Regions from separate parts of the Streptomyces sp. NPDC058683 genome, predicted to be linked through region 2. Evidence: riboswitches for the same ligand, from Rfam matches in the RefSeq annotation. Region 2 holds a riboswitch; the other holds the start of a gene.

Region 1 (4,740 bases), on a different contig from region 2:
CTGCACCGGCGGCAGCAGCGCCTTCGCCGCGAACCACGCCCTGTGGATCGCCCGCCACGGCTCGGCGGACGCGGGAGCGCTGCCGGCCGGATGGTCGCACTGGACCTTCTGGCAGTACGACAACAGCGGCAGCCTGCCGGGTGACCAGAATCTCTTCAACGGGTCGGCGAGCCGGCTGAAGTCGTTCGCCAAGGGCTCCTAGCCAAGGGGCGACCGGGCCGCCGGACCGGAAACGGGACGGCGGCCTCGCCCGCCCTCGCACGCGAATACCCCGAAGCCGATCCCAGACACCATGGAGACGACCCCAGTTCACCTTCCGTTCATCCAGGTTGCCTACGGTCCAACGGCCGATGACCTCTATAGATTGCCTGGGTAAATGGAAAACTTCTCGCTGATCCTCGCGATTGTGGTGGTGACCGCACTCGCGTTTGATTTCACGAACGGTTTCCACGACACCGCCAACGCGATGGCCACGACCATCTCGACCGGCGCGCTCAAGCCCAAGATCGCGGTGACCATGTCCGCCGCGCTGAACCTGGTGGGCGCCTTCCTCTCCGTGGAGGTCGCCAACACGATCTCCAAGGGCCTCGTCGACGAGAACGGCATCCGCCCCGAGGTCATCTTCGCCGCCCTGGTCGGCGCGATCCTCTGGAACCTGGTGACCTGGCTGGTGGGCCTGCCCTCCAGTTCCTCGCACGCCCTGATGGGCGGTCTGATCGGCGCCACCGTCGCCTCCGCCGGCTTCGGCGCGGTCCACGGCGACGCGCTGGTCACCAAGGTCCTGCTCCCGGCGGTCGCCGCCCCCGTGGTCGCGGGCCTCGCGGCGATGCTCTCCACCCGCCTGTCGTACGCGATCGGCAAGAACGCCGAGGACGAGGCCACCCGCAAGGGCTTCCGCGCCGGTCAGATCGCCTCCGCCGGCCTGGTCTCGCTCGCGCACGGCACCAACGACGCGCAGAAGACGATGGGCATCATCACCCTGGCGCTGATCGCGGGCGGCTCCATCGCCCCCGGCTCGAACCCTCCCACCTGGGTCATCCTCTGCGCCGGCCTCGCCATCGCGCTCGGCACCTACATCGGCGGCTGGCGCATCATCCGCACCATGGGCAAGGGCCTGACCGACCTCCAGCCGCAGCAGGGCTTCGCCGCCCAGACCAGCGCGGCCACCGCCATCCTGGCCTCCTCCCACCTCGGCTTCTCCCTCTCCACCACGCACGTCGTCTCCGGTTCCGTGATGGGCGCGGGCCTGGGCCGCAAGGGCGGCACGGTCCGCTGGTCCACCGCGACCCGCATGATGGTCGCCTGGGTGCTCACCCTCCCCGCGGCCGCGGTCGTCGGCGCGCTCGCCGAGTCCGTGACGGACCTCGGCGACTGGGGCACGGCGGTCGTCGCCGTCTTCCTCGTCGCCTCCAGCGCCGCGATCTGGAAGCTCTCCCGCCGCGAGGTGGTGGACAGCGCCAACGTCAACGACACCGACGGCACGGAGCCGGCCGGCGTGGTGACCACGGCGATGGCCGCCGTGACCCCGCCGCCCGCGGGCACGGTGACCGACGACCTCACCGCCACGATCCCGTCCCCCGCCCCGTCACCCGCGCCGGCCGCCACCGACCCGGCCGCGACCGTCTGACCCCCGAGGAAGAACCGACATGAACATCGACTGGGCAGCCATCGGCTCCGTCTTCGGCGTCAGCCTCGTGGTCACCGTGGGCATGGTGGCCCTCTTCACCCTCGGCATCAAGGGCCTCTCCGCCCGTGAACGCGCCACGGCCCAGGGCAACTCCGCGACCCTGGCCGTGACCGCCGCCTACCTGTGTTTCGCGGCCTGTGCGGCCGCCGTGGCCTACGGCATCCACCTGATCGTGGCCAAGGCCTGACCGGACCGGCCGCTCGCGGCCGCCGAAGGCTCCTCCCCGACCTGCTCGGGAGGAGCCTTCGCCATGCCCCACGAGCCCCGCTGGACAACCGGTGTGGGCCTTCCCACACACTCCCCTCGCAGGTCAACGGCAAGTTGACGGGTCTTCCGGGGGCGTGGTGGACTTCCGGAGCCAAGTACGGCGGCAAGAGAGGAAGCCGGTGCGAATCCGGCGCGGTCCCGCCACTGTCACCGGGGTAGCCATCCCCGGGAGCCAGGAACTCTCACCGCCGGTCTCGTCGAACCAGGGCGTGGACACCCTGAGTGAGGACATATCGCCATGCGCGGCTGCCGTTCGAGGTTGAGTACCCGGCCCCTCCCCGCCCCCGCGGCGGGCTGAGCCGATGGGTGCCGGTCGCGTCTTCGCGTACGGCGCCGCCGCCGGCCTTCTCGGCGATCTGCTGCTCGGCGATCCGCGCCGAGGGCATCCGGTCGCCGCGTTCGGCCGGGCGGCCGGGTCCGTCGAACAGGTGCTGTGGCGGGACCACCGCGGGTGGGGCGCGCTGCACACCGCGGTGTGCGCCGGCGGCGCCGTGACTCTGGGTGCCCTGGCCCAGCGGCTCGTACGACCGTCCACCGCCGCGTCCGTCGCGCTCACCGCGACCGCCACCTGGGCCGTCGTCGGGGGCACTTCACTCGCCCGTGAGGCCGGTGCCATCGGGCGCGCCCTGGAGACGGGGGACGTCGAGGCCGCCCGGGCCCGGCTGCCGCATCTGTGCGGACGGGATCCGCAGGCCCTGGACGCCGACGGGATCGCCCGGGCGGTCGTGGAGTCCGTCGCCGAGAACACGAGCGACGCGGTCGTGGGTGCGCTGGTGTGGGGGGCCGTGGGCGGGGTGCCGGGGCTGCTCGGGTTCCGGGCCGTCAACACCCTGGACGCCATGGTGGGCCACAAGTCGGCCCGGTACCGGCGGTACGGGTGGGCTTCGGCGCGGCTGGACGACGTGGCGGGGTGGCCGGGGGCACGGCTCACCGCCGTACTGGCCGCCGTCGCCGGAGATGACACCAAGGGGGCCGTGCGGGCCTGGCGGGCCGACGCGGCGAAGCACCCGAGTCCCAACGCCGGGCCGGTGGAGGCGTCGTTCGCGGGGGCGCTGGGCGTACGGCTCGGCGGGACCTTGTCATACGGCGGGCGGGTCGAGCATCGGCCGGTGCTGAACGGGGAGGGGCGTGCGGTGCAAGTCGCGGACATCGAGCGGGCGGTGCGGTTGTCACGGCGGGTGGGGTGGCTGGCGTTCGGGGCCGGCGCGGCCGGGGCCCTGCTGCGCGGGGCGCTTTCACGGCGCCCGGCACAGCGCTCCGCACAGCGCTCCGCACAGCGGTCGGCAGGTGCGTCATGAACGGCGGCGGTCTCCTCGTCGCCGGTACCACCTCCGACGCCGGGAAGAGCGTGGTCACCGCCGGTATCTGCCGGTGGCTGGTGCGGCAGGGCGTCAAGGTCGCGCCGTTCAAGGCGCAGAACATGTCCCTCAACTCCTTCGTCACGCGCGAGGGCGCCGAGATCGGGCGGGCGCAGGCCATGCAGGCGCAGGCCTGCCGGGTCGAGCCGACCGCGCTGATGAACCCCGTGCTGCTCAAGCCGGGCGGTGAACAGAGCAGCCAGGTCGTGCTGCTCGGGAAACCGGTCGGTGAGCTGAGTGCGCGCGGCTACCACGGCGGACGTCAGCAGCAGTTGCTCGGGACCGTGCTCGACTGTCTCGCCGAGTTGCGGGGCACGTATGACGCGGTGATCTGTGAGGGGGCGGGCAGTCCGGCGGAGATCAATCTGCGCCGGACCGACATCGTGAACATGGGGATCGCGCGCAACGCGCGGATTCCGGTGCTCGTCGTCGGCGACATCGACCGCGGGGGCGTGTTCGCCTCGTTCTTCGGCACCGTCGCCCTGCTCTCGCCGGAGGACCAGGCCCTCGTCGCCGGGTTCCTCGTGAACAAGTTCCGGGGCGACGTCTCCCTGCTGGAGCCCGGCCTCGACATGCTGCACGGTCTCACCGGGCGGCACACCTACGGCGTGCTCCCCTTCCGGCACGGGCTCGGGATCGACGAGGAGGACGGGCTGAGGGTCTCCCTGCGCGGGACCGTCCGGGAGTCGAACACGGCCCCGCCCGTCGGTGCGGACGTCCTGCGGGTCGCCGTCTGTGCCATCCCGCTGATGTCCAACTTCACGGACGTGGACGCGCTGGCCGCCGAACCGGGTGTCGTGGTGCGGTTCGTGGACCGGCCGGAGGAGCTCGCCGACGCCGATCTCGTCGTGATCCCGGGGACCCGGGGGACGGTCCGGGCCCTGGAGTGGCTGCGGGAGCGGGGGCTCGCGGACGCGCTGCGGCGCAGGGCCGCCGAGGGGCGGCCGGTGCTCGGCATCTGCGGCGGCTTCCAGGTCCTCGGGGAGCACATCGAGGACGACGTCGAGAGCCGGCGCGGGCAGGTGGCCGGTCTCGGGGTGCTGCCCGTACGGGTGCGGTTCGCCCGGGAGAAGACCCTCACCCGGCCCGTCGGCGAGGCCCTCGGCGAGCGGGTCGAGGGGTACGAAATCCATCACGGGGTCGCCGAAGTCACCGGAGGGGACGCGTTCATCTCCGATGACAGTGGACACAGCCTGGACGGGTGCCGGGTCGGGCAGACCTGGGGCACCCACTGGCACGGCTCCCTGGAGTCGGACGGTTTCCGGCGGGCCTTTCTGCGCGAGGTGGCGGCCGCCGCGGGCCGCCGGTTCGTACCGGCCCCCGACACCTCGTTCGCCGCGCTGCGCGAGGAGCAGCTCGACCGGCTCGGCGACCTGATCGAACAGCACGCGGACACCGACGCGCTCTGGCGGCTCATCGAGTCGGGCG
Region 2 (4,740 bases):
GGGCGCCTCGGAGAGTCCTGCCAGCACCTGGTACTCGAAGTGACTGATCCCCGCGTCGCGCTGCAACTGCGCGTCCAGTTCCGCCGGGAGCCGGACCAGCACACCGGCGAGGGCGAGCCAGGACGGTGTCTCGTCGTCGGTCAGCCGGCGCGGCTCGGAAGTGATCACGGGAAAAGCCTAGCTTTGCGCCTCAAGTGATCCTGCCGACGGGTCGGTTGACGCTTCAAGCCGAAGAGGTCCCTCTTCGACCGGCCGAGCGGTTCGGCACCGACACCGGATACGCGGTCGCCGACCGCGCACTCCAGGTGCACGGCGGCTACGGGTACCTCAGCGCGTACGGTATCGAGAAGATCGTCCGCGACCTGCGGGTCCACCAGATCCTGGAAGGAACCAACGAGATCATGCGCGTCATCGTGGCCCGCGGCCTCACGGAGGCGTTCGGATGAGCGACGTCCTGCTGCACACCGCCGGCCGGGCGGCCCACCTCACCCTCAACCGCCCCAAGGCCCTCAACGCCCTGTCCCACGCCATGGTCCGCTCCATCGACGAGGCCCTCACCGGCTGGGAGCACGACCCGGCCGTCGAGACCGTCGTCATCACCGGCGCGGGGGAGCGCGGCCTGTGCGCGGGCGGTGACATCCGGAGCATCTACGAGGACGCCCGCGCCGGGGACGGCACCGCGTCGGCGGAGTTCTGGCGCGACGAGTACCACCTCAACGCCCGGATCGCCCGCTATCCCAAGCCCTATGTGGCGATCATGGACGGCATCGTCATGGGCGGCGGGGTCGGCGTCTCCGCGCACGGCAGCGTCCGGATCGTCACCGAGCGTTCCCGGGTCGCCATGCCGGAGACCGGCATCGGCTTCGTCCCCGACGTCGGCGGGACCTATCTGCTCGCCCTCGCCCCGGGCGAACTGGGCACCCATCTCGCCCTGACGGGGGCTCAGATCGGCGCCGCGGACGCCCTGTTGTGCGGACTCGCCGACCACTGTGTCCCCTCGGACAGGATCGGGCGGCTGATCGCCGACCTCGCCGACCGGCCCGTGCGCGAGGCGCTCACCCGGCACGTGCGACCGGCGCCGGTGGGCGAACTGGCCCGCCACCGGGAGTGGATCGACGCCTGCTACGCCGCCGGCACGGTCGAGGAGATCGTCCGGCGGCTGCTCGCCCACGGCGCCCCGGCGGCGAAGGAGGCGGCGGAGACCCTGCTGTCGAGGTCGCCGACCGCCCTGAAGGTCACCCTGGCGGCGATGCGCCGGGCCCGGCGGCTCGGCCCGCTGGAGCGGGTCCTCGATCAGGAGTACCGCGTCTCCTGCGCCGCCCTGTCCGCCCCCGACCTGGTGGAGGGCATCCGCGCCCAGATCATCGACAAGGACCGGAACCCGCGCTGGTCCCCGGCCACCCTCGCCGAGGTCACCGACGCCGACGTGGACCGGTTCTTCGCTCCGCTCGGCGAGCGCGAACTGGGGCTCGCAGGACCCGGCACCACCACGGAGGCGGCCTGGTGAGGCGAGTTCACCGAGGCCCGGCCGCTTGACCGGGCGCACCATGGACGCGGCCGAGGCGGAGCGCAGCGGGCTGGTGGCGCGCGTGGTGCCGGCCGGCGAACTGCTCGGCGAGGCCCTCGCGGTCGCCGAGACGGTGGCGGGCATGGCGCTGCCGGTCGCGATGATGGCGAAGGAAGCCGTCGGCCGGGCCTTCGAGACGACGCTCGCCGAGGGCGTCCGCTTCGAACGGCGGCCGTTCCACCCGGTGTTCGCCACCGCCGACCAGAAGGAGGGCATGAACACCTTCGTCGGCAGACGCCCGACCGAGTTCCGTCACCGCTGACCCGGCATGCCCAGAACCGGCCACCAGGCGCGAGATGAAGATCACGCCTGGTCATGCGGTCTTGGCCGTGCCCCTGACACGCGGTACGGTCTGTCCGATATCGACGACGCCAGAACGGAAGCCGGTGAGAGTCCGGCACGGTCGCGCCACTGTATGCGAGAGCCCCCGGGACCTCGTGAGTCAGACCCGTAGCCGTCGTCCAATGCACCACCGAGATGGGACGCGAACTCCCAGAGGAGGTTCTGCCATGGCGCAGACCGTCGCGCAGCCGACAGCCACCACCCCCGTCGTTCCCGCCAAGCTGCCGCTGAGTGCGATAGCTCCCTGGGCGGTCTTCTTCGGCATCCTCATGCTCATCCTGCTCTACTTCGTCGGCGCCGAGCAGGGCGCCACCTCCGTGTTCAACGGCACGGACGTCCACGAGTGGGTGCACGACGCCCGCCACCTCCTCGGCTTCCCCTGCCACTGACGTAAGGGACGCCGCACGCTCATGAACTCCGCAACGGTAAGAAACCTCCTGGTGCGGGGCATGCTCGCCGGCCTGGCCGCCGGCGTGCTCGCCCTCGTCGCCGCCTATCTCCTCGGTGAACCGAACGTAGACAAGGCGATCGGCTTCGAGGACGCCCACTCGCACGAGCACGAGATGGAGGTCGTCTCCCGTTCCCTCCAGTCCACCGCCGGCCTGGCCACCGGTGTGCTGCTCTACGGGGTCGCCTTCGGCGGCATCGCCGCCCTCGCCTACTGCTTCGCCCTCGGCCGCGTGGGCCGCTTCTCGCCGCGGGCGACGGCGCTGCTGCTGTCCGGCAGCGCGCTGCTCGCCGTGTACGTGGTGCCGTTCCTGAAGTACCCGGCCAACCCGCCGTCGGTGGGCGACCCGGACACCATCGGCAAGCGGACCACGCTGTACTTCCTCATGATGGTGCTCAGCGTGCTGCTTGCGGTCGCCGCGACCATCCTGGGCAAGCGGCTCCGGCCGAGCCTCGGCACCTGGTGGGCGACCGTCGTCGCGGTGGCCGCGTTCGCGGTCGTCATCGGGCTGGCGTACCAGTTCCTGCCGACCATCAACGAGGTGCCGGCGGACTTCCCGGCCACGCTGCTGTGGCGGTTCCGGCTCTCCGCGCTGGCCATCCAGCTGGTGCTGTGGGGCGGATTCGGCCTGCTCTTCGGTGAGTTGGCCGAACGGCAGCTCAACCCCAGGCCGGCGACGGCCCCGGCCGGGCGGACGGTTCCCGCCGCCCACTGAACGATTCACGTCACGCGAGGGCCCTTCGGAACGATCCGGGGGCCCTCTCGCGTTCTCCGGGAACCGGCCCATCAGGCGGGGACGAGCAAGGCGAGGAGCGGAGGACCCGAGTGGCCAGACACCCCCAGCCACGCCGTATCACCCTCGGCGGCCACGAGGCCGTCGCCCTCACTGTCCGCGAGTACGAGCAACTGGTCGCCAGCCGTCGGCAGATCGGCGGCCAGAGCGCCCGGGTACGGGTGCTCGCCCAGCAGGTGAAGCGGACCGAACAGCTCCTGAACGAGCTGGAGAACCTGGTCGGCGACCCGGCGGACCGCCCCGAGCCGGACTGCCGTGAGCCGGACGGCCCGCCGGCGCCGGAGTGCCGGGCCGCGGCGGCCGCGGGCGATGCGCCGGACGCCGAGTGCCTGCGCTGCGCGATAGCGGACCTGCTCCGTCGCCACCGCGCCCCGGCCCGCAGCCAGGTCCGCGACCCGGCCACCTGACGCCGGTCGGCGACGGCGGCCGTATCCCGCCCGGCGCGTCGGGACAGCCCGGCGGAGCCGGTCGTGCCACCTCCGTGGTCAGGGAATCCGGGGCGAACCCGGAGCCGACGCGCTCGACCGGTCCACGCGCAGAAGTGAACCGCCAGGCGCTGGGCATCAGCGCGCCGAAACGGTACGCAGGCAGTCAGTGCTTGCGGGCGTCCGGTCGCTCCGCCCGGGTGGTGGCGAGATAGGCGCGCACCAGTGCCTGGCCCGTCCGGCAGCGCGCGGGGCGGCAGTCGGGGCAGCGCCTCACATGGTCCAGATAGGTGTCGTAGCGATCCTGGGCGGCGGGCGAGAGGGAGCTCTCCACGGTGCGGCCTCTCGTGAGTGCCCGGGGGCGCGGTAGTTGACTGATGTTCAGTATGCGCCGCCGCAGACTTTCCGGAACGTCCGCCGCGCCCGTCGGGGAGCCGTTCGGCCGACCGTCCGGTCCCTTCCGTACGACCGCCGTATCCTGCGGTCCGTGACGGCGACCTATGTACTGGACGGGACCGGGATCACCACGCTGGAGGACTTCTGGCGGGTGATCGGCGAGGCGGTCAACGGACCCGGCGGCTACTTCGGCGCTGCTGTGAACCAGCCGTGAACCCGCGGTGTCTTCGGCGGCAGCGCCGGTGCCGCACTCGCGTCCACCGCCGCTGACAAGGAAAGATGGGCGTCCAGCGATCGATCAACGACTGCGGAGGAAGTGGACTCATGCCGCATGAGCGAGCGGGCCGGCCGGCGGCTCCGGAGGACCTCGTCGACGTGGCCCGGCTGGTCACGGCGTACTACGCACTGCACCCCGACCCGGCCGACCCGGCCCAGCGGGTGGCGTTCGGCACCTCGGGGCACCGCGGATCGTCGCTGACGACCGCGTTCAACGAGGACCACATCGCGGCCACCAGCCAGGCCATCTGCGAATACCGGAGCGGCCAGGGCACCGACGGCCCCCTCTTCCTGGGCGCCGACACCCACGCCCTGTCCGAGCCCGCCAAGGTCACCGCCCTGGAGGTGTTCGCCGCCAACGGCGTCACCGTCCTGATCGACAGCGCCGACGGCTACACGCCGACCCCCGCCGTCTCGCACGCCATCCTCACCCACAACCGCGGCCGTACCACCGGACTCGCGGACGGCGTCGTGGTCACCCCCTCGCACAACC

Evidence for each region. A riboswitch is a leader RNA that binds a small molecule or an ion and turns the genes downstream of it on or off. The one in region 2 is predicted to bind cobalamin.
Region 1: it holds a riboswitch for cobalamin, as region 2 does, so the genes downstream of both, ACFWXC_RS32820 (cobalamin biosynthesis protein) here and ACFWXC_RS23805 (CbtB-domain containing protein) in region 2, are expected to answer to the same signal.

What each region holds. Positions count from the first base shown of each region.
Region 1 covers NZ_JBHXSK010000034.1:60,884-65,623, reverse strand. The annotation lists gene ACFWXC_RS32835 (lysozyme) at 1-202, shown strand, start outside; gene ACFWXC_RS32830 (anion permease) at 377-1,627, shown strand; gene ACFWXC_RS32825 (hypothetical protein) at 1,647-1,874, shown strand; cobalamin riboswitch at 2,016-2,156, shown strand; gene ACFWXC_RS32820 (cobalamin biosynthesis protein) at 2,257-3,252, shown strand; gene ACFWXC_RS32815 (cobyric acid synthase) at 3,249-4,740, shown strand, end outside.
Region 2 covers NZ_JBHXSK010000021.1:85,731-90,470, reverse strand. The annotation lists gene ACFWXC_RS23825 (MarR family winged helix-turn-helix transcriptional regulator) at 1-168, opposite strand, end outside; partial or broken gene ACFWXC_RS23820 (acyl-CoA dehydrogenase family protein) at 252-446, shown strand; gene ACFWXC_RS23815 (enoyl-CoA hydratase/isomerase family protein) at 443-1,507, shown strand; partial or broken gene ACFWXC_RS23810 (enoyl-CoA hydratase-related protein) at 1,533-1,829, shown strand; cobalamin riboswitch at 1,899-2,041, shown strand; gene ACFWXC_RS23805 (CbtB-domain containing protein) at 2,077-2,298, shown strand; gene ACFWXC_RS23800 (CbtA family protein) at 2,320-3,072, shown strand; gene ACFWXC_RS23795 (hypothetical protein) at 3,183-3,557, shown strand; gene ACFWXC_RS23790 (hypothetical protein) at 3,742-3,909, opposite strand; partial or broken gene ACFWXC_RS23785 (barnase inhibitor) at 4,063-4,164, shown strand; gene pgm (phosphoglucomutase (alpha-D-glucose-1,6-bisphosphate-dependent)) at 4,296-4,740, shown strand, end outside.